DNA from 3 places in the Knoellia pratensis genome. Region 2 is predicted to be linked to each of the others. Evidence: predicted binding sites of a transcription regulator. Region 2 holds the regulator's gene; each other region holds the start of a gene.

Region 1 (7,122 bases), on a different contig from region 2:
GCACGGTGACGCCGAGCGAGGACAGTGTGACGGCGTCGGCCCCGATGCCACAGCCGAGGTCGTGCACCTGGGCCAGACTCGCCCGGCTGAACCGGTGGGCGTGAGCGACAGCGACCTCGAGGCGGGTGGCCTGCTCGAGCCCGTCGGGGGTGAAGAGCATGTCGGCCGCGAACTCGCCGAACTTCGCGGTGGCCCTGGCTCGCAGTCGTTGCTGGGTCAGTGCGGCAGCCGTGAGGTCCGACGAGTGACCGGCGCGGCGGAGGCGGTCGTGCAGGGTGAGGACGTCGGAGTCGCTGTAGGGCGGGAGGGAACGCAACAGCTCCTGCCCCTCAGGGGCAGCAAGGGCCCTCACCGTGCTGACGTCCACGGGCCAACCTTCTCATTCGCCCGTCGATGGGGCTCCTTGGGCACCCGACTACGGCGACACCGGTGCAGGTGGGTCGGCCCTCAGCTCCCGAACATCAGCGGCGTCCACGAGGATCCGATCTTCACCCGGTTCAGCAGAGTGCCGGTCCCCGTGCCGCGGTAGGCCCACAGGACTCCTGCCGAGTCCCGGGTCACGAGGTCCAACGGCCCGTCGCCATCGACGTCCCCAAGACCCGTGAAGGCGGTGAACGCCTGGAACCCGTGACCGATCTCGACGGGTCCCAGGTAGCTGCCCGTGGCCGAGAACCGGAACAGGAAGAGGACCCCGGCGCTGGTCTTGCCGATGAGGTCGGAGCCGCCGTCGCCGTTGAAGTCGCCGACCGCCTCGAGCTCCTGCATCGAGGCCCAGCCGGTGCCCTTGCTGATGCGGGCCTTGAAGGCGCCAGCGCCGTTGCCGGGATAGAGCCACAGGGTTCCGGTGGAGTCGCGCACGAGCAGGTCGACGGCTCCGTCGCCGTTGAGGTCGCCCGGGGCCACCATGGCGTTGAACGCCTGCCAGCCACCGCCCAGGGACTTCGTCGAGGCGATCGTGCCGGTTCCTGATCCGAGGTGAAGGGTGAACGCTCCTGCGGACGTGCGGCGCATGAGGTCGGGTATGCCGTCGCCCGAGAAGTCGCCCGGCGCCAGGACCTCGGGCGCAGCGGGCCACGCGGTGGCGATGGCAGTGCGGGGCAGCCAGCCCCCGCGGCCGTCACCGGGGTAGTTCCACAGAGTGCCAGCGGCATCGCGCGCGATGAGGTCGGAGAACCCGTTGCCGGCGAAGTCGGTGCCGACGGAGGACCCCACGGGGATGAACCAGGTCGAGCGCAGGTTGAGCTTCGAGCGGAAGGTCTCCGCGCTGACGCTCTGGGTGCCGGTCGTACCCGTCAGCTCGATCGAGGACGCGCGGCCGTCGAACCAGGCACCCACACCGGTGCGCGAGATCTTCATCGACCGGAAGATCCCGATGCTCGACCAGGCGCTCTCGATCGCGCTCACCGGCATCGTGAGGTAGGACCAGGTGTCGGGCGCCTCGGCGTACACAGCGTCGTAGGGGTCGGTCTTCGAGACCTGGTAGGGCAGATTCGACCCGACGATCTGGCCGCCGTTGGTCGAGCTGAACTCGGTCTGGGCGATGGCGGTGCCGTACTTGCGCACCTGGCCGCTCGTGGCCGTGATCGCGGCGTCCGAGTTCGGGTGCTCGGGGTTGGAGCTCGTCAGTCCTGGGTAGACCTGACAGGCCGTGGTGTCGCAGATGTCGAAGCCGTTGGGGCTGCCGAGTCGGGCCGCGGTGTAGGACCGTGCGGCCACGGCCTGCGCCTTGACCGCCTCGAGACCCCAGGAGGCCGGCATCTCGGCCGGAACGACCGAGCGCAGGTAGGCGTTCATCGCGAGCACGTTGACCGTGCCGCTGACGTAGGCGCCGCCGCTCCCGCTGGGCAGGTGCACGATGGTGGACCGCAGCCCACCGCGGTACTGACGATTGCCCGACGGCGTGACGAGCGTGATGACCGAGCTCGCGATCGAACCGTCGCCGACGAACGTGAGGTGCTTTGCCGACGCGAAACTGGCGCAGGCTGGCGTCACCACGAACCAGCTCGAGTTGGCCGGGACGTACGCCTCGAGCTTCCACGCGCCGCCCGCGAGAGGCGTGGTGCGCCATTGCGTGGCACCAGTCCTTGTCAGCGGATCAGTGCACGTTCCGTCAGTGAGGGTGAGGCCCGACTCGGCGACGACAACGGTCGAGCGCTGGTTCATCGCGGTGATGTTGACCCGGACCTCGGGGTTGCCGATGTCTGCTGCCGTCGTCCCCGGGTAGTAGAAGTTGAGGATCTGCGCGACTGTCTGTCCCTGGCTCGCCGCTCCGCGCGCACCCCACTGCGACATCCCGCGTCCGTGCCCGAAGCCGCGCCCGTTCAGTGCGATGACCGGCCCGGTGGTCGCCGCGGCAGCGGACGCCACCGCCGGTGTCGCGTCGTCTCTCACGCGCTCGGTGGCCAACGTGTCGGCGGCAGGGGTCGACTTGGCGGGCTTCGCCGCCGGTGCGGTGGTGCCCTGAGGAGCTGCGGACGAGGCGGACGAGGCGCTCGCGACTGCGGTCATGGGTGCGGCCAGGAGGATCGCGGTAGCGACGACCGAGGTGAGACGGTTCATTGGATCAGCATCCCCAAAGTGGTGCGGCGACGACAGTGTCATGGCGAGGACCCGCCACACCCCTTGTCGATCAGGTGGTGGCCGGCGTGTGTCTGGCACTTTTCCACACGTAGGGCGTCGTGGTCGACACTTTGATGAGGCCGGATCGTTCGAGGATCGGTCGGGAGAACTCGGTGGAGTCGCTGTTGACCCAGCGCTTGCCCTGTGCGATGGCCGATCGGGCCCGGGCCGCAGTGAGCGCACGGTAGATCCCGCGGCCCCGATGCTCCGGTCGGGTGGCCCCGCCCCAGATGCCGGCGAAGTCGGTTCCCTCGACGGGTTCGAGCCGGCCCGCGCTCACGATCTCGCCACCCTCTTCAGCGACCCACATCTCCATGTCGTCGGCCGTGCGGAGGCGGTGCAGGATCTGCTCGGCATGTGATGCAGCCTCGTCGGGTGCGTCATCGAAGACCTCGCTCTGCATCGCGAGCATGCGCAGGACGTCGTCCTCGTCGGTGAGGCGACGGATGGTGACACCCTGCGCCAGGTCGAGATCCAGAGCGAGGAGGGCGGCGTCGCCGATCATCACCGACTCGCTCTCCTGCGCCTCGAAACCGGCGGCCACCAGTGCCTCGTGCAGTCCCGGGGCATGGTCGTGTCCGCGCGTCTTCCACTCGACCTGGAGGATCTCGGGCATCGCCCGGTAGTGCGCCAACGCCCCCTCGACGAGCCCACGCACCGACTCCTCCGTGGCCGGTCCCTCGTCGGTGGCGAGGTCGCGATAGGTGATGAATCCGCGCCCGCCCAGGTAGGTCGCGAGCAGCAGCGGCCCGAGCGCCGTGGTGCTCAGCGCGGACGGGACCTCGGCATCGCGGCGGAGCTGGCTGTCGTAGGCCTCGAGCAAGGAGGCGGGATCGGGTTCGGTCATGCCCTGACCCTTGCGCTCGAAGGCGGTCGCCGCAATCGCTTTACGTGGCGCTCCGCCCACAGCGAACACGGTGAGAACTTTTGGCACTCGAGTTGACCGAGTGCTAACGGCGACCTAGATTTGGGTCATTGGCACTCGCCACGTGTGAGTGCCAGCGCAGGCGGACCGACTCGACCCCCGCGACGGCGTGTTGGATCCACAGTTCGGCGCACATTTTGCAGCTCCATTGTCCACCTTCGACTCATCCCAAAGGGGAGGTCACACAGTGTCGGTTTCCATCAAGCCGCTCGAGGACCGCATCGTCATCAAGTCGCTCGAGGCCGAGCAGACGACGGCGTCCGGTCTCGTTATCCCGGACACCGCGAAGGAGAAGCCCCAGGAGGGCGAGGTCCTCGCGGTCGGCCCCGGTCGCATCGACGACAACGGCAACCGTGTCCCGCTCGACGTCAACGTCGGCGACAAGGTCATCTACAGCAAGTACGGCGGCACCGAGGTCAAGCACGGCGGCGAGGAGTTCCTGATCCTCAGCGCTCGCGACGTCCTCGCCATCGTCGGCTGACCGAGCGGTTTCGCTCGGCACAAAGATCTGAACCACCACGTATGCCGTGGGCTCACCTCCCACGGTGAGCTCACGGCATACGCGCATCACCACCACTGCTTGCGTCTGCGTCGATGGCTGCCAGAGCCACCACGGGCGCAGACGCAACGATCAGACAAGGACATTCATGGCCAAGGAACTGGAGTTCAACGACTCCGCCCGCAAGGCGCTCGAGCGGGGCGTCGACGCCCTCGCCAACGCCGTCAAGGTGACGCTCGGCCCCAAGGGCCGCAACGTCGTCATCGACAAGAAGTGGGGTGCCCCCACGATCACGAACGATGGTGTCACCATCGCTCGCGAGATCGAGCTCGAGGACGCCTACGAGAACCTTGGCGCCCAGCTCGCCAAGGAGGTCGCGACCAAGACCAACGACGTCGCCGGTGACGGCACGACGACCGCAACCGTCCTGGCCCAGGCCATGGTCCGCGAGGGCCTGCGCAACGTCACCGCCGGTGCGGCTCCGGCCGGCCTCAAGCGCGGCATGGACAAGGCCGTTGACGCCGTGTCCGAGAAGCTGCTCGAGACGGCCCGCGAGGTCGACGGCAAGGACGAGATCGCCTCCGTCGCCTCCCTGTCCGCCCAGGACCCGGAGATCGGCGCCACCATCGCCGAGGCGTTCGACAAGGTCGGCAAGGACGGCGTCATCACCGTCGAGGAGTCCTCGACCGCGTCCACCGAGCTCGAGTTCACCGAGGGCATGCAGTTCGACAAGGGCTACATCTCGCCCTACTTCGTCACTGACCCCGAGCGCATGGAGGCCGTCCTCGAGGACGCCTACGTGCTCATCAACCAGGGCAAGGTCTCGGCCATCGCCGACGTCCTCCCGATCCTCGAGAAGGTTGTCCAGTCGGGCAAGCCGCTCGTGATCATCGCCGAGGACATCGACGGTGAGGCCCTGTCGACGCTCGTCGTCAACAAGATCCGTGGCACGTTCAACGTCGTGGCCGTCAAGGCTCCCGGCTTCGGAGACCGTCGCAAGGCGATGCTCCAGGACATTGCCGTGCTCACCGGTGGCCAGGTCATCGCCGAAGAGGTCGGGCTCAAGCTCGACACGGCCGACCTCACCGTTCTCGGTCAGGCGCGTCGCGTCGTCGTCACCAAGGACAACACGACGATCATCGACGGCTCGGGCGACCACGCCGAGGTCGATGGCCGCGTCAACCAGATCAAGGCCGAGATCGAGCGCACCGACTCCGACTGGGACCGCGAGAAGCTCCAGGAGCGCCTCGCCAAGCTCGCCGGTGGCGTCTGCGTCATCAAGGTCGGTGCCCACACCGAGGTTGAGCTCAAGGAAAAGAAGCACCGCATCGAGGACGCCATCTCGGCGACCCGCGCGGCCATCGAAGAGGGCATCGTCGCCGGTGGCGGCTCGGCTCTCATCCAGGCCGTCAAGGTCATCGACACGCTCGGTCTCGAGGGTGACGAGAAGGTCGGCGCCACCATCGTGCAGAAGGCCGCGGCCGAGCCGCTGCGCTGGATCGCCGAGAACGCCGGTCTCCAGGGCTACGTCGCCGTCGCCAAGGTCTCCGAGCTGGAGCCGGGCATGGGCCTCAACGCCGCGACCGGCGAATACGTCGACCTGATCAAGGCCGGCGTCATCGACCCGGTCAAGGTGACCCGTTCGGCCCTGCGCAACGCAGCGTCGATCGCGTCGATGGTTCTCACGACGGACACCCTCGTCGTCGAGAAGAAGGTCGACGAGGACGGCGGGGCTGGTCACAGCCACGGCGGCGGTCACGGCCACAGCCACTGAGCTGAACCCGTGAAGCCCCAGCGCTTCTGAACACAACGCGTATGCCGCGTGCTCCCGTACAGGGGGAGCACGCGGCATACGTGCGTTCGTGTGGTGCGCACCCGGCTCGCTGACACGCACCGGGACTGGATGCTCGGACGATCAGTTCGTGCTCAACTTTCCCCTGTGAATGGAAGAGAGTCGCAGGTGGGGCGCGGCGTTGGGGTGTGGCGCAATCGGGTCAATCAGGTAGCTGGATGGCTCCTCGGCTACGGGCTGTTCTTCTTCGTTTCCTTCCTCGACCCACTCAGCGTTTACACCCCGTCACAAGGGACCGATGGGACCCAGTTGGACACTGAATTGGTGTCGATCCACCTCTTCTTCGCAACTCTGAGCGTGATCGGCTTTGCCATCTGGGCCGTGCCGCTCGTGCGCACGGCACCGGGAGTGGTGCGCATCGTGAATCCCTTGACGAGGTGGACCCTCCCTGCAGAATGCCTCGAGACCCTGCGTGAAGGTGTCATGTTCCCCCGGCTGGTGTGCGGAGAGCACGTCGTGCGCCTTTGGGGTCTGGAGCGCAGTGTCTTGGACTCAATGCGCGGACACATCGTCGTTCCCACCACCGAGCCGACCACAGCGAATACACGAGGCATTGAGCCAAGCGTGAAGAGGTCTGTCCATCCTGCGCTGGCCCTGCTTTTTGCCCTGTGGCTCGCCGTCACCGCTGCTGGGCTTCTTTAGGCGGCAGGGTGAGTTGTGGGACGTGATCTGACTCGAGATAGACCGACACGCTGCGCGCGGTTGAACGCGCACAGCGTGTCGGTCTATCTCGACTGGTCGGAGGACCAGATGTCAGGTCACGTTGACCGCCACAGTGGCCACGGTGTCGTTGCGACTGTCACCGACGAGGACTCGCACGGTGTACGCACCCGGAGTCGCCCAGGTGTGTGATCCGGAGAGAGTGGCAGTGCCATCGGCAGCCACTGTGACGGTGGCGTCCGTGGTGGGGCTGCCGTCACCCCAGGCCACGCGGGCGGTGTAGCCGTCAGCGGCGGGCACCCCACCGTTGGCGGTGCCGAGCGTCACCGTCGAGGCGACGCCGGCCTTGGCGGTCGCGCCCGATGCGGGCGTCACCGTCAGGGGAGTGCCGTTGTCGGCCACGGAGAAGACGTGGATCCGACCGTTGGCGTGCGGGTCGCCGGTCTGCGTCGGCAGGGTCACCGAGGCCACCGTCCTGCCGGCGGGGATGGTGAGAGGCGCGGTCGCGAACAGCTTGAGGTGGCAGCCGTCCGTGCTCGTGCCGTTGAGGCGTGAGGTCATCTCCAC
Region 2 (7,122 bases):
CGAGCGTCTGTCTCCGGGAGCGGGGCGCGAGACGTTGACGGCCGAGCAGGTCCGCGATGAGCAGGTGCTGTTGCAGGTGAGGGTTCGCGACGGCCTCCTGGTGGACGAGCTCGACGAGATCGGACGGCGCGCCGTGGCGGGGTTGGTTGCCGATGGGCTCGTCGACGGGACGGCGGCCATTCGCGACCGCCGCGTCGTGCTCACGCTGCGCGGTCGGCTGCTCGCCGACACGGTGGTCCGGCGGCTCCTGGGCGTCGACGCCTGATCGCGGTTCTAGGGTGGCGCGCATGACTTCCACGAATCTGCGGCGGCTCGAGGGCCGCACCGCCATCGTCACCGGGGCCAGTCGCGGGATCGGCCTCGGGATCGCCCAGCGCCTCGTCGCCGAAGGGGCGCGCGTGTGCATCACGGCCCGCAAGCAGGAGGCGCTCGACGAGGCGGTCGTGTCACTCGGCGGCCCTGAGGTCGCCATGGCGGTCGCTGGGCGTGCCGACGACGCGGTGCACCAGGACGAGGTGCTGGCAAAGGTGGCCGAGACCTTCGGCCCCGTCGACCTGCTCGTGAACAACACCGGCATCAACCCGGCATACGGACGGCTGGTCGACCTCGACCTCGACGCCGCCCGCAAGATCGTCGAGGTCAACTGCATCGCCGCGCTCTCGTGGATCCAGAAGGCAGTCGCCGGCGGACTCGAGGAACGCGGGGGAGCCATTGTCAACGTGTCGTCGGTGGCAGGCGTGCGCCCGGCGCCGGGCATCGGGTTCTACGGCGCGAGCAAGGCGATGCTCACCCACCTCACCGAGGAGCTCGCCGTCGAGCTCGGCCCGACGGTGCGCGTCAACGCCGTCGCTCCTGCAGTCGTCAAGACCCAGTTCGCGACCGCGCTCTACGAAGGGCGCGAGGAGAAGGTGGCGGCGGGATACCCGCTCGGCCGACTCGGTGTGCCCGAGGACATCGCTGCCGTCGTCGCCTTTCTGCTCTCCGACGATGCGGCCTGGATGACCGGCCAGCTGATCGTCGTCGACGGAGGCCTGCTCCTCAAGGGCGGCGTCTGAAAATCGACTGAACTCGCCTGTCTCACAGTCGAGATAGACCGACGCGCCGTGCGAGCGATGGCTGGCACGGCGCGTCGGTCTGTCTCGAATCGAGTCAGGACGTGGAGTACCTCACTTGACGAAGGCGTAGGTCAGGGGCGGGTCCCACAGCTCGCCCTTGTTGGCCCTCACCGCGCCGATGATATGCACCACGAAGGCCCACACGTTGACGGCGATGAGCAGTGGAACGCCGATGATGGCGCCGATGAGCGTCGCGATGAGTAGCCAAGAGACCAAGCTCCCGATACCCGCCATGATTTGCACGTTGAGCGAGTTTGCCGAGTGCCGCTTGACGAAGTCGCCCCGCTCCTTGAAGAGGAGATACACGACCAGAGAACCGACGAAGCCCGCGACACCGGCGCTGAAGATCATGCCGGCCAGGCCGATGAGGTGGCTGAGCATGCCCCACTGGCGCTGCTGGGCCGGGTCGAGGACCTGCTGCGGGGTGTGGGCCACGGGTTGGCCCGGGTAGGCCTGACCGGGGGTTGGCTGCTGGTGGGCCGACTGCTGCGGCTGCTGGAACGTCGTCTCGTAGGGCTGCTGCGGGGGAGGGGGCGGCGGCTGCTCACCGTGGGACGGCTGCGGGGGAGCGGGCGGCGACTGCTGGGGGTCCTGCCCCTGCGGAACCTCGGGTTGCGGGGTGGTGGTCATGGTGTCCTCCTTCAGGGGACGGGGTGCTGTCATCCAGTCAAACCCATCCGGAGGCCGAATGATCCCCACTTCGGGGTGAGATCAGGGTGTGGTCAGGGGCGACCCTGCCGCGCAGGGTGAGCGCCCGGCACACCCCGACAGGCCCGAAGGGTGCTGCCGTCCCTCAGTGCACGGTGACGAAGTCGATGAGCTCCTCGACGCGGCCCAGGAGCGAGGGCTCGAGGTCGGCGTAGGAACGCACCGTGCCCAGGATCTGCTTCCAGGCGCGGGCGATGTCGGCCTGGTCGCTGTGGGGCCACCCGAGGTGCGCGCAGATGCCGTGCTTCCACGACGTGCCGCGGGGGATGACGGGCCACTGCTCCATGCCGAGGCGCTCCGGTCGCACGGACTGCCAGACGTCGACATAGGGGTGACCGACGATGAGGACGTGCGGCGCCCAGGGCTTGAGGCGGGACGCGGCGTCCACAACGCGCGTCTCCTTGGTGCCGGGCACGAGGTGGTCGACGAGGACTCCCATCCGTTTGCCGGGCCCAGGGGAGAAGTCACGGATCGCGGCCTCGAGGTCGTCGACTCCGCCGAGGGGCTCGACGACGACGCCCTCGACCCGCAGGTCATGGCCCCAGACCTTCTCGACGAGCTCGGCGTCATGGGTGCCCTCGACGAAGATCCGCGAGGCGCTCGCGACCCTGGCCGGGGCGTTGGTCACCGTGCGCGATCCGCTCGCCGTGCGGGAGGCGGTGGCGCGGGCTGCCGTGAGCCTCGCGTCAGCTGCAGCGGTCGGCCTGGTGAGCGTTACCGGGCGGCCGTCGACGTGGAAGCCAGGTCCGAGGGGGAAGGCCTTGGTCTTGCCGCGCCGGTCCTCGAGGTGGACGACGTGTATGCCGCCGGCCTTCTCGACGCGGACGACGGCCCCGACCCAGCCGGTCTCGACGTCCTCGACGACGACGCCGATCTCGGCGGCAAGAGGCGTGGAGCGGCCCCCGCGAGGTGCCTTCCAGTCGCCGGAGAGCACGTCCCGGCCGTAGCGATCAGTCACCTGCGCGAGGGTAGACGTAGAATTGGCACTCACCAAGCATGAGTGCCAGTGAGGACGGGAGGTGTCGGGGATGAGTGACGAACGTCGGCTCGCGGTGCTGCGCGCCATCGTGCAGGACTACGTCGAGACGTCCGAGCCCGTGGGTTCCAAAGCCCTGCTCGAGCGCCACCGCCTCGGGGTCTCGGCGGCGACGGTGCGCAACGACATGGCCGCCCTCGAGGAGGACGGTCTGATCGCCGCGCCGCACACCAGCGCCGGTCGCATCCCGACCGATGCGGGCTACCGCTTCTTCGTGGACCGGATCAGCGGGGTCAAACCGTTGAGCGGCGCCGAGAAGCGCGCCATCAGCACGTTGCTGGACGGCGCGATCGACCTCGACGACGTGGTCGATCGCACGGTTCGGCTCCTGGCCTCGCTGACCCGCCAGGTCGCGGTGGTCCAGTACCCCTCACTCACGCGCTCGTCCGTGCGACACATCGAGCTCGTCCCCATCGGCGGTTCGCGCCTCCTGGTCGTCCTCATCACGACGACCGGTCGAGTCGAGCAGCGTGTCCTCGAAACGGGCCTGGACCTCGCCGACCCCGCAGCCGAGCGGATGCTCGCGTCGCTGCGTTCCGACGTCAACGGAGCAACGGTCGGCAAGACCCTCGCCGACGCCGCCGGCGGGCTCGGGGAGCTGCCGATGCAGGTCGACCCGGGTGCGCGCGGGCTTCTCGCTGCCATCGCGGCCGAGCTGACCGAGGTCCTCGTCGAGCAGCGTGAGGAGCGCGTCGTCATGGCCGGCGCGTCGCACCTCGTGCGCGCCGGTGAAGACTTCCCCACCTCGATCGGGCCGGTCCTCGAAGCCCTCGAAGAGCACGTCGTCCTCCTCAAGCTCCTCGGCACCGTCACCGAGCAGGGCGATGCCGTCGCCGTGCGCATCGGTGCCGAGAACCCGTATGCCGGGCTGCAGTCCACGTCGCTCGTCACCTCCGGCTACGGCGCGGGATCCGACCTCGTGGCCGGACTCGGTGTCGTGGGCCCGACCCGCATGGACTACCCCACGACGATGGCTGCCGTTCGCGCGGTCGCCACCTACGTCAGCCGGATCCTGGCCGAATGACCCAGCATGACGGCTCAACGTCGAGCCATCCACACGTGACCCCAACAGACCCCAGCGAAGGACGTCCACCACAGTGAACGACTACTACGCCGACCTTGGCGTGGCCCGCGATGCAACCGCCGACGACATCAAGAAGGCCTACCGCCGCGCGGCCCGCAAGCTCCACCCCGACGTGAACTCGGGGCCCGAGGCCGAGGAACAGTTCAAGAAGGTCTCGCAGGCCTACGACGTGCTCTCCGACGTCGAGAAGCGACGCGGTTACGACATGGGCTCCGACCCGTATGCCGGTGGAGCCGCCGGATTCGGCCAGGGCTTCGCGTTCAGCGACATCATGGACGCGTTCTTCGGTCAGGGCGCCGGTCAGGCGCAGGGCCGCGGACCGCGTTCGCGCCAGTCGCGCGGCCAGGATGCGCTCGTGCGCCTCGACCTCGACCTCGTCGACGCCGTCTTCGGTGCCGAGAAGGAACTCGTCGTCGACACCGCCGTCGGTTGCTCCACCTGCCACGGTGCCGGCACCCAGCCCGGCACCGGCACCCGCACCTGTGACGCCTGCCAGGGCTCCGGTTCGATCCAGCAGGTGCAGCGCAGCTTCCTCGGTCAGGTCATGACCTCGCGTCCGTGCGTCAACTGCCAGGCGACAGGTCAGGTCATCGAAGCTCCTTGCTACGAGTGCTCCGGCGACGGTCGGGTGCGCACCCGTCGCACGATGACCATCCGCGTCCCTGCAGGTGTCGACACGGGCACTCGCATCCAGTTGGCGGGCGAGGGCGAGGTGGGCCCCGGAGACGGTCCGCCCGGCGACCTCTACGTCGAGGTGGCGGTGCGTCGCGACACGCGCTTCCAGCGCCAGGGCGATGACCTGCACGCGACGCTCGAGCTCCCGATGACCGCTGCTGCGCTCGGGGCCAGCGTGCCCTTCGAGACCTTTGACGGCGTGAGCGACCTCGACGTGCGCACCGGCATCCAGTCCGGTGAGCAGATCCGCCTGCGGGGGCTCGGGGTGACGCACCTGCGCGGCTCCGGACGCGGCGACATCATCATCCACGCGATGGTGCAGACCCCCACGAAGCTCAGTCACGAGCAGGAGGATCTGCTCCGACAGCTCGCCAGGCTGCGTGAGGAGGAGCAGCCGACGGGTCGCATCACCAACCCCTCGGAGGGTTCGCTCTTCGGCAAGCTCCGCGACGCCTTCAAGGCCCGCTGAGCACCATGACGCTCGCGCTCTATCTCGTGGCTCCGGGGGCGCTCGATACCACCAGTCCGGGTGACGTCGTGGTCCTCGACGGACCTGAGGGGCGCCACGCCGCGACGGTGAAGCGCACCAAGGTGGGCGAGCGGCTCCGACTCTCCGACGGCGTGGGTCGAGTCGTCACGGGTGCGGTCGCGTCGGTCGAGCGGGACCGGCTCACCCTGCGGGCCGAGTCGATCGAGGACGTGAGGGAACCCCGCCCACGGTTCGTTCTCGTCCAGGCTCTCGCCAAGGGGGACCGTGACGACCAGGCCATCGAGGCCGCGACCGAGCTCGGAGTGGACGAGGTCGTCCCGTGGCAGGCCCGTCGCAGCATCGTCCAGTGGCGAGGCGATCGCGGTGCCAAGGCGTGGGCCAAGTGGGACGCCGTGCTCGTGGCTGCGACCAAGCAGTCGCGTCGGCCACGTCGTCCGGTCCTTGCGCCCGCGACGACCACGTCGGCGCTTGCGGATCGCATCGCGACCGGAGCCACGGCATACGTCCTGCATGAAGACGCCGACGAACCGCTCGCCGCCCTCACCCTGCCGAGCGAGGGCGACGTCCTCGTCATCGTCGGACCCGAAGGTGGCATCGCACCGGAAGAACTCGGCACCCTCAAGGACGCCGGGGCATCGATCGTCCGGCTCGGGGACACGGTGCTCCGCTCGTCGAGTGCCGGACCCGCGGCGCTCGCCGTCCTCAGCGCTGCAGCCCGCTGGCGCTGACTGGCGTGCTGACTACTTCACCGTGAAGGTCACCTGACGGTCGGCAATGACCCTGGCTCCGTCCTCCGCCGAGGTGGTGAACGCCCGGAACGTGTAGGTCCCCGGAGCCAGACGTCCGAGGTCGATGGTGAAGGTTCCGCGGCTGGGTGCTCCGATCGAGGCCGTGGCGAAGCCGTCCTGCACCGTCGAGGCGCCCGACTGCAGCTCCCACTCGACGTTCGCCTCCCACGCGACGGCCTGCCCACGCACGACCAGTGGATCCGAGGCGCGCACGGACGCACCGGGCGAGGGGCTGTCGATCCAGATGTCGCACAGGTCGTCCTGCGGCGTCGATGACCGCGTGAAGCTCGAACCGGTCCCGACATGGCCGAGGAGCTGGCCGCCGGCGACGGTGGTGATCCGCACGGGCACATCTCCACGCCCGACCGCTCCCTGGGCCGTCCAGACGAGTGCCGACACTCCCAACTGGGCCGAGTCCGCCGAGGAGGCGCTCGCACCGGGACTCGACAGGCTCAGCGAGATACGGCTTTTCGTCACGGTGACGTCACGCACCGTGACACCGCGCCAGAGTTCCGTGCGCTTGAGCGCCTCGGCGACCGCGGCCGTGACCTTCTGCGACTCGGTGGTCCGGCCGAGCGAAGGCGACCAGAACTCGCGGACCAGGCCGGGGCGGTTCGTCGCCCCACCATTGGTGCCGACCCGATAGATGGCGAGCGCACCCGTGGAGCTGGTCTGGGGCTGCGTCGTGGTCGAGGACGAAGGCGAGCGTGTCGTCGAGGCGCTGGCAGTGGCGCTGGGGGACGGACTCGTCGTCGGCGAGGGTGTCGGACTCGTCGGACTCGTTGGGCTGGGCGTCAGCGACGGCGGCGCGACTGGGAGGGTGCCCTCCGTCTCCGGGCGAGCGGCCCAGACCGTGCCCGCAATGACTGCCGCGGCTGCGGCGACACCGACGCCGGCGAGCCACCGGCCCCGAAACCCGGAGACCTCGGGCTCATGCGCCGCCGCGAGGATCGCGTCGAGCCGGTCGGCTGGACGGATCTCGCGCGCTCGGGCCGCGAGGGCATCACGAAGTTCGCGCTCCGTGTCTGACGGATCCACCTGGGTCGTCATCGCTCCTCCATCTGGGTGCGCAGGGCGGCGAGGCCGCGGTGGGCGTGTGCCTTGACCGATCCGGGCGCGATGCCCAACGCTTCGGCGATCTGGGCCTCGCTGAGGTCGAGGTAGTAGCGCAGGACGAGGACCTCTCGTTGTCGTGCAGGAAGGCGCTGGAGGCGCGCGAAGAGGTC
Region 3 (7,122 bases), on a different contig from region 2:
TCACTTCTTGGGGCGGGGCCACGTCGGCTGCCCCAAGGCCGGGGCCGCTGCGCCGGTGATGCTGCAGCAGTCGATCAGTCTCAGGGGCTGCCGGCCCAACGCCTGGCCCACCACCCCGTCGACTGCCTCCTGACGCGACCCGCGAGGATGTGGGGGTGAGTTCCCTCCGTTGGCAGACCATCTTCTTCGACCTCGACGGCACGCTCGCCAACACCATCCCGCTCATCGTCGCGAGCTACCAGCACGCGTTCCGCGAGGTGCGCGGCGAGGAGATCGACGACGCCAGGGCCCGGGCCTGGATCGGGCGGCCGCTCCTCGGCGCCCTCCTCGAGGAAGACCCCGAGCGCGGGCACGACCTCGACTCCACCTACCGCGAGTGGAACCTTGCCAACACCGAGCGGCTCATCGAGCGCTACGACGGTGTCCCCGAGATGCTCACGACGCTCACTGCCGCAGGCGCCAACGTCCACATCGTCACGAGCAAGCGCACCGACACGGCCCGGTTGGCGCTCGTGGGAGTCGGGATCGACCACCTCATCGACGTCGTCGGCGCGCTCGAGCACACGACGAACCACAAGCCCCACCCCGAGCCCCTTCTCGTCGCGGCCGCCAAGCTCGGCGTCGACCCCACCACGGCCGTCTACGTCGGCGACGCCACCGTCGACATCATCGCGGCCCGCGCTGCCGGCATGGCCGCGGTCGCCGTGACCTGGGGCGCAGGGGAGCGCGCGGCACTTGAGGCGACCGACCCGGACACGGTCGTCGACAGCGTCGGCGAGCTCACGGCATACCTGATGACGGGGCCCATGTGACACCTGAGGCGTCTGAGCAGACCGACCCGGCGTGTGTCCAGCGGACACGCCGAGCCTAATGACAGCCGTGTCATTCGACCGATAGGGTGGCCATCGCAGCCGTCGCACCAGAAGGGTCGAACCGTGAACGCCGTCCACGAAGAGCAGTCCGCAGCACCCAGTGTCGAGGGGCTGACCGACCGTGACCGCCGCATCATCGACTTCGAGCGCCAGTGGTGGAAGTACGCCGGGTCCAAGGAGTCGGCCATCAAGGAGCTCTTCGACATGAGCCCCACGCGCTACTACCAGGTGCTCAACGCCCTCATCGACAGCACCGTGGCGCTCGAGCACGACCCGATGCTCGTCAAGCGCCTGCGCCGTCAGCGCGCGACCCGTCAGCGCGCGCGCTCGGCACGCCGCCTCGGCCTGCAGCCGCAGGGCTGACCCGGTGAGCGAGCTCGACTGGAGCACGCCCGATGGCCTCGCCGCCATCAAGGACCACCTCTCCGCCAAGATCGAGGGCTGGCGCCCTCCTGTGGCGTATGCCGTGGGGCTGAGTTCCGCGTCCAGCTCGGCTGAGCTGGACTTCGGGCACGTCAACGCTCCGGGCGGCCGGCACGGGCTCCCCGCAGTCATCCTGGCCACGGTGCTGGGACACGACGGATCGACCGCCACCCTCGAGTTGACGACCTCGCAGCTCGCCGCCGCCGTGGAGTCGCTCGAGCCGGCCGAGGCCTGCACGGAGCTCGACCACCCAAACCTTGCCGCCTGGCGAGTGGCCCTGGCCGAGGCGCAGTCCAATCCGGCCCGCACCCTGGTCGCCGTGTTCGTCGCGGACCTGGACGACCCGGTGGCCTCGGAGGCCGACGGCACGATGCGAGCCACGTTCGAGGGCCACGCACCGACTCTCTGAGGCTGCTGCCTGAAAGAAAGTCCCGCTGGCACGCAACCGAATCGCCTCGGCGCACGTAGTGATGGTCAGAGCCACAGGGGGTGGCTCGTGACCGGCCCAGTGCCGAGAACCAGGGGGGACCACGTGTCTCGCAAGATCCGCACCATGACTGCCATCGGCTTCACCGCCGCGACGTTTGCCGCCATCGCGGCGCCGTCGCAGGCCGCACCCAAAGCCAAGGTGCCGCTCAGCTCGACCCTGATCGGGGAGTGGCGTGTCGGGGGAACCTTGGCTGGGGCGCCGGGCAACGTCCACACCGGCAACATCAACCTCAGTGACGGGTCGGGCCGGTTGACCGCACTCAGCGCCTACGACTGGCAGTGCCCCGAGGAGTCGTCCTCTCCCGACGACGGCTCCTGCATCCAGCTGCGCCGCACCAGCGCCATGGACTTCGAGGCCGCCGCCGATCTGAGCATTGCCAAGAAGCTCAGGTCGGCCATCGGATCCTCGTCCGTCGTCGGCGAGGTCGTGGACGGTGAGGGCGACTCCGTCCCCACGGCTCTGGGCATCTCCGCCGCCTTCACCGGTGCTGGGCCCCTGACCCAGGAGGCCCACGAGCAGTCCGACCCCACGGCTGGCACCTACACGCTGGTCGTTCAGGAGCGCGCCGCAGTCGGGACCGTGACCTACAACGGCACCGAGATCCAAGGCGTGACCGGTCACATCGTCACGCAGACCCGCCGCTGACCGGGCGCGAGGAGCGTCCACAAGCCGCGTCCGCGCGGATGGTCCGAGTGAGGCCGTCCGCGCGGACGCACGTGTCTGGGGGAGGTGCGCACACGGCATACCGGCGTGTCGTGTCCCTTTGGAGGGATTGGTGAGAAAAGTGCGAGGTCCAGTGGGTGTGGAGCGTTTGCACTCTCCACCCGAGAGTGCCAATAATGGGTTGGCACTCTCGGCATGAGAGTGACAATCTGGCCAGTCTGGTGAGGGTCGGCACGCGCACAGACATGAAGTGCGCAGGCCTGCTCGTCCGTCGCGGGCGCCACCTGGCCAACACCTTCGATTCGCGTGGGAGGAACCACCCGAATGGCCAAGATCATCGCATTTGATGAAGAGGCACGCCGCGGACTCGAGCGAGGAATGAACATCCTCGCCGACGCCGTCAGAGTCACCCTGGGCCCCAAGGGCCGCAACGTCGTGCTGGAGAAGAAGTGGGGAGCCCCCACGATCACCAACGACGGTGTGTCCATCGCCAAGGAGATCGAGCTCGACGACCCCTACGAGAAGATCGGCGCCGAGCTGGTCAAGGAGGTCGCCAAGAAGACCGACGACGTCGCCGGTGACGGCACGACGACGGCGACCGTTCTCGCCCAGGCCCTCGTCAAGGAAGGCCTGCGCAACGTTGCGGCTGGCGCCAACCCGATGGCGCTCAAGCGCGGCATCGAGAAGGCTGTCGAGGCTGTCTCCGCTGAGCTGCTCAACAACGCCAAGGACGTCGAGACCAAGGAGCAGATTGCTGCTACCGCCTCGATCTCCGCAGCTGACCCCCTGATCGGCGAGATGATCGCCGAGGCCATGGACAAGGTCGGCAAGGAAGGCGTCATCACGGTCGAGGAGAGCAACACCTTCGGTCTCGAGCTCGAGCTCACCGAGGGCATGCGCTTCGACAAGGGCTACATCAGCCACTACTTCGTGACCGACCCCGAGCGCATGGAGACCGTCCTCGACGACCCCTACGTGCTCGTCGTCAACTCCAAGATCGGCCAGATCAAGGACCTGCTGCCGCTGCTGGAGAAGGTCATGCAGTCCGGCAAGCCGCTGCTCATCATTGCCGAGGACGTCGAGGGCGAAGCGCTCTCCACACTCGTCGTCAACAAGATCCGCGGCACCTTCAAGTCGGTTGCCGTCAAGGCTCCCGGCTTCGGTGACCGTCGCAAGGCCATGCTCGCCGACATCGCCATCCTCACCGGTGGTCAGGTCATCTCCGAGGAGGTCGGGCTCAAGCTCGACACCGCAGAGATCGACCTGCTCGGCAAGGCCCGCAAGGTCGTTGTCACCAAGGACGAGACGACCATCGTCGAGGGTGACGGGGACGCCGACCAGATCCAGGGTCGCGTCAACCAGATCCGCGCCGAGATCGAGAAGTCGGACTCCGACTACGACCGCGAGAAGCTCCAGGAGCGCCTCGCCAAGCTCGCCGGTGGCGTCGCTGTCATCAAGGCGGGCGCGGCCACCGAGGTCGAGCTCAAGGAGCGCAAGCACCGCATCGAGGACGCCGTGCGCAACGCCAAGGCTGCCGTCGAAGAGGGCATCGTCGCCGGTGGTGGCGTCGCTCTCCTCCAGGCCGGCAAGGTCGCGTTCGAGAAGCTCGAGCTCGAGGGTGACGAGGCGACGGGCGCCAACATCGTGCGTGTCGCGATCTCGGCTCCGCTCAAGCAGATCGCCATCAACGCTGGCCTCGAAGGCGGCGTCGTCTCCGAGAAGGTCGCCAACCTCGAGTCCGGTTGGGGCCTCAACGCCGCGACGGGTGAGTACGTCGACCTCATCGCTGCGGGCATCATCGACCCGGCCAAGGTGACGCGTTCCGCGCTCCAGAACGCCGCGTCGATCGCCGCGCTGTTCCTCACCACTGAGGCAGTCATCGCCGACAAGCCCGAAAAGGCTGGCCCCCCGATGCAGGGTGGCGGCGACGAGATGGGCGGTATGGGTTTCTGACCCGTACGCACTGATCGAAGCGCAGCCGACCACACGGCATACGCGAAGGAAGGGCGGTCTCCCCAACGGGAGGCCGCCCTTTCGCGTTCCGCGTTCAGGGTGCTCTCAGGGTTCTCTGGGGGAAGAAACCCACAGCGCGTATGCCGTCCGCCACCTAGCGTGGTCGCCATGACCACTGACCAAGCTCTCGAACGCCGCGACACCAGCACCACCGGCCCGGCTCGGGTCGCCGCTCGCGTGACCGACCTCGTCAAGACCTACGGCTCCGGCGACATGGCCGTCACCGCCCTCAAGGGCGTGAGCCTCGACCTCAACCGACGCGAGTTCACCGCGATCATGGGCCCGTCCGGGTCGGGCAAGTCCACGCTCATGCACTGCGCGGCTGGGCTGGACTCGGTGACGAGTGGTTCGGTGCAGCTGGGCGACATCGAGCTCACCACGCTCAAGGAGAAGGACCTCACGAAGGTTCGGCGCGACCACATCGGCTTCGTCTTCCAGTCCTTCAACCTCATCCCGACGCTGAACGCCGAGGAGAACATCCTCCTGCCGCTCTCGATTGCCGGGCGCAAGCCGGACCGCGCCTGGTTCGACCAGGTCATTTCGACCGTCGGACTGGGCGACCGGTTGGGGCACCGTCCCGGCGAGCTGTCGGGTGGACAGCAGCAGCGCGTGGCCTGCGCGCGCGCATTGGTGAGCCGGCCCGAGATCATCTTCGCCGACGAGCCGACGGGCAACCTCGACTCGACCTCCGGCGCCGAGGTGCTCGGGTTCCTGCGTCGCTCCGTCGATGAGTTCGGTCAGACGATCGTCATGGTCACCCACGACCCGGGGGCCGCGAGCTGGACCGACCGAGTGGTCTTCCTCGCTGACGGCAAGATCGTCACCGAGCTGCGCGAGCCGACGCCCGAGCTGATCCTCGAGACGATGAAGAACATCGACTCGAACGCGAAGGGCTGACCGATGCTTCGCGCCAGCTGGAAGAGCCTCATGGCCCGCAAGCTGCGGCTGTTCATGAGTGCCTTCGCCATCATCCTCGGCGTGGCCTTCGTTGCCGGCTCCTTCGTCTTCACCGACACCCTCGGCAAGAGCTTCGACTCGATCATGAACGGATCCGTGGGCGACGTCGTCGTGCGCCCGGTGACCGGTGAGGTCGACCTCGAGCAGCAGCCGTCCAGCGCCACGCTCCCCGGCTCGCTCGTCAAGGAGCTCGCCGAGGTCGAGGGTGCGGCGCGCGCCGACGGCAACATCACCAACTTCGGCACGTTCGTCGTCGGCAAGAACGGCAAACTCATCGGCGGCTTCGGGCCCCCCGGGCTCGGGTTGAACTACACCGATAGCCCTGCCGCCAAGGGTCTGCGGCCACTCACGCTCGACTCAGGTCACTGGCCCCAGGGGCCGGGGGAGGTCGTCCTCGACAACAAGACCGCGACCAAGGCCGGCTATCTCGTGGGCGAGAAGGTCAACATCGTCAGCTCGGGCGCCCAGCCCCGGATCCAGGCCAAGCTCGTCGGGATCGCGACGATGGACGGAGGCCTCGCTGGTGCGAGCCTGTCCATCTTCGACACCGCCCAGGCTCGGGCCCTCTTCATGGAGGGCAAGGACGTCTACAGCGACATCTGGGTGACGGCCGCTCCGGGAACCAGCCAGGCGGAACTGCGTGACGCCGTTGCGGCCAAGCTGCCCAGCGGGGTCGAGGCCGTCACCGGTGACGCGGCCGCCAAGGCTGCTGCGAGCGACATCCAGGAGGCGCTCGGCTTCATCACGACGTTCCTGCTGATCTTTGCCGGGGTGGCGCTCGTCGTGGGTTCGTTCCTCATCGTCAACACGTTCAGCATCCTTGTGGCACAGCGGTCCCGCGAGCTCGCGCTGTTCCGGGCAATGGGGGCGACGCGGCGACAGGTGGCTCGATCGGTGCTCTTCGAGGCCACCGTCATCGGGCTCGTCGGCTCGATCATCGGACTGGGTCTCGGCGTTGTCCTTGCCATGGGCATCCGCGTCCTCTTCGGCCGGTTCGGTCTGGACCTCAGTGGCCAGTCGCTCATCATCACCCCCCGCACGGTCGTTGTGTCCTTGGTCGTCGGGCTCTTCGTGACCCTCATCGCGGCCTACCTTCCGGCACGCAAGGCGGGCAAGGTCCCGCCGGTCGCGGCGATGCGCGACGATGCCGTCCTGGCCGAGAGCGGCATGCGCGGACGCATCATCGTCGGTGGCCTCCTCACGATCGTGGGCGCCGCCCTGCTCATCACCGGGCTGTTCGTCGACGTGCCGAACCCCACCTACTGGGTCGGCGGAGGCATCCTCGGGGTCGTCCTCGGGGTGGCCCTGATCAGCCCACTCGTCGGGCGTCCGGTCATCGCGGCCATCGGCTGGATCTGGCGCAAGGTCTTCGGGGCCGTCGGCCTCATGGCCGAGCAGAACGCGCAGCGCAACCCGCGTCGCACCGCCGCCACGGCATCGGCGCTCATGATCGGCGTGACCCTCGTGTCGATGATGGCGGTCTTCGGGGCCAGTGCGAAGGCGAGCATCGACAAGTCCATCGAGAAGGAGTTCGTTGCGGACTACGTCGTGTCGAGCGTCGTGGGCACGCCGTTCTCGACCGAGGTCACGAAGGAGCTCACGGCCGTTCCCGGGGTCGAGGAGGTCGCGGCCTTCCGCTGGGACGCCCTCGACGTCAAGGGCGAGCGCGGTGGGGTCATCGGGATCGACCCCGGCCACGTCAGC

What was found. Region 2 encodes HrcA, which represses chaperone genes, less so after heat shock. Its sites were predicted from a motif close to TTNGCACTCGNNNNNNNCGAGTGCNAA; they were not measured.
Region 1: groES (co-chaperone GroES) is a predicted target of HrcA. The motif match lies at 3,547-3,573, and genes of this name have one in related genera.
Region 3: groL (chaperonin GroEL) is a predicted target of HrcA. The motif match lies at 2,630-2,656, and genes of this name have one in related genera.

The regions. Positions count from the first base shown of each region.
Region 1 covers NZ_JBHTDJ010000001.1:1,395,947-1,403,068, forward strand. The annotation lists gene ACFQRE_RS06710 (class I SAM-dependent methyltransferase) at 1-367, opposite strand, end outside; gene ACFQRE_RS06715 (SpoIID/LytB domain-containing protein) at 448-2,559, opposite strand; gene ACFQRE_RS06720 (GNAT family N-acetyltransferase) at 2,630-3,466, opposite strand; gene groES (co-chaperone GroES) at 3,732-4,025, shown strand; gene groL (chaperonin GroEL) at 4,192-5,817, shown strand; gene ACFQRE_RS06735 (hypothetical protein) at 5,908-6,537, shown strand; gene ACFQRE_RS06740 (GH92 family glycosyl hydrolase) at 6,649-7,122, opposite strand, start outside.
Region 2 covers NZ_JBHTDJ010000003.1:1,183,636-1,190,757, forward strand. The annotation lists gene hemW (radical SAM family heme chaperone HemW) at 1-265, shown strand, start outside; gene ACFQRE_RS15520 (SDR family oxidoreductase) at 288-1,055, shown strand; gene ACFQRE_RS15525 (DUF4870 domain-containing protein) at 1,167-1,745, opposite strand; gene ACFQRE_RS15530 (DUF3097 domain-containing protein) at 1,909-2,781, opposite strand; gene hrcA (heat-inducible transcriptional repressor HrcA) at 2,852-3,883, shown strand; gene dnaJ (molecular chaperone DnaJ) at 3,957-5,087, shown strand; gene ACFQRE_RS15545 (16S rRNA (uracil(1498)-N(3))-methyltransferase) at 5,093-5,836, shown strand; gene ACFQRE_RS15550 (Gmad2 immunoglobulin-like domain-containing protein) at 5,849-6,946, opposite strand; gene ACFQRE_RS15555 (SigE family RNA polymerase sigma factor) at 6,943-7,122, opposite strand, start outside.
Region 3 covers NZ_JBHTDJ010000001.1:1,200,607-1,207,728, forward strand. The annotation lists gene ACFQRE_RS05800 (DUF3152 domain-containing protein) at 1-133, shown strand, start outside; gene ACFQRE_RS05805 (HAD family hydrolase) at 156-812, shown strand; gene ACFQRE_RS05810 (DUF3263 domain-containing protein) at 936-1,235, shown strand; gene ACFQRE_RS05815 (hypothetical protein) at 1,240-1,704, shown strand; gene ACFQRE_RS05820 (hypothetical protein) at 1,828-2,430, shown strand; gene groL (chaperonin GroEL) at 2,773-4,401, shown strand; gene ACFQRE_RS05830 (ABC transporter ATP-binding protein) at 4,570-5,358, shown strand; gene ACFQRE_RS05835 (ABC transporter permease) at 5,362-7,122, shown strand, end outside.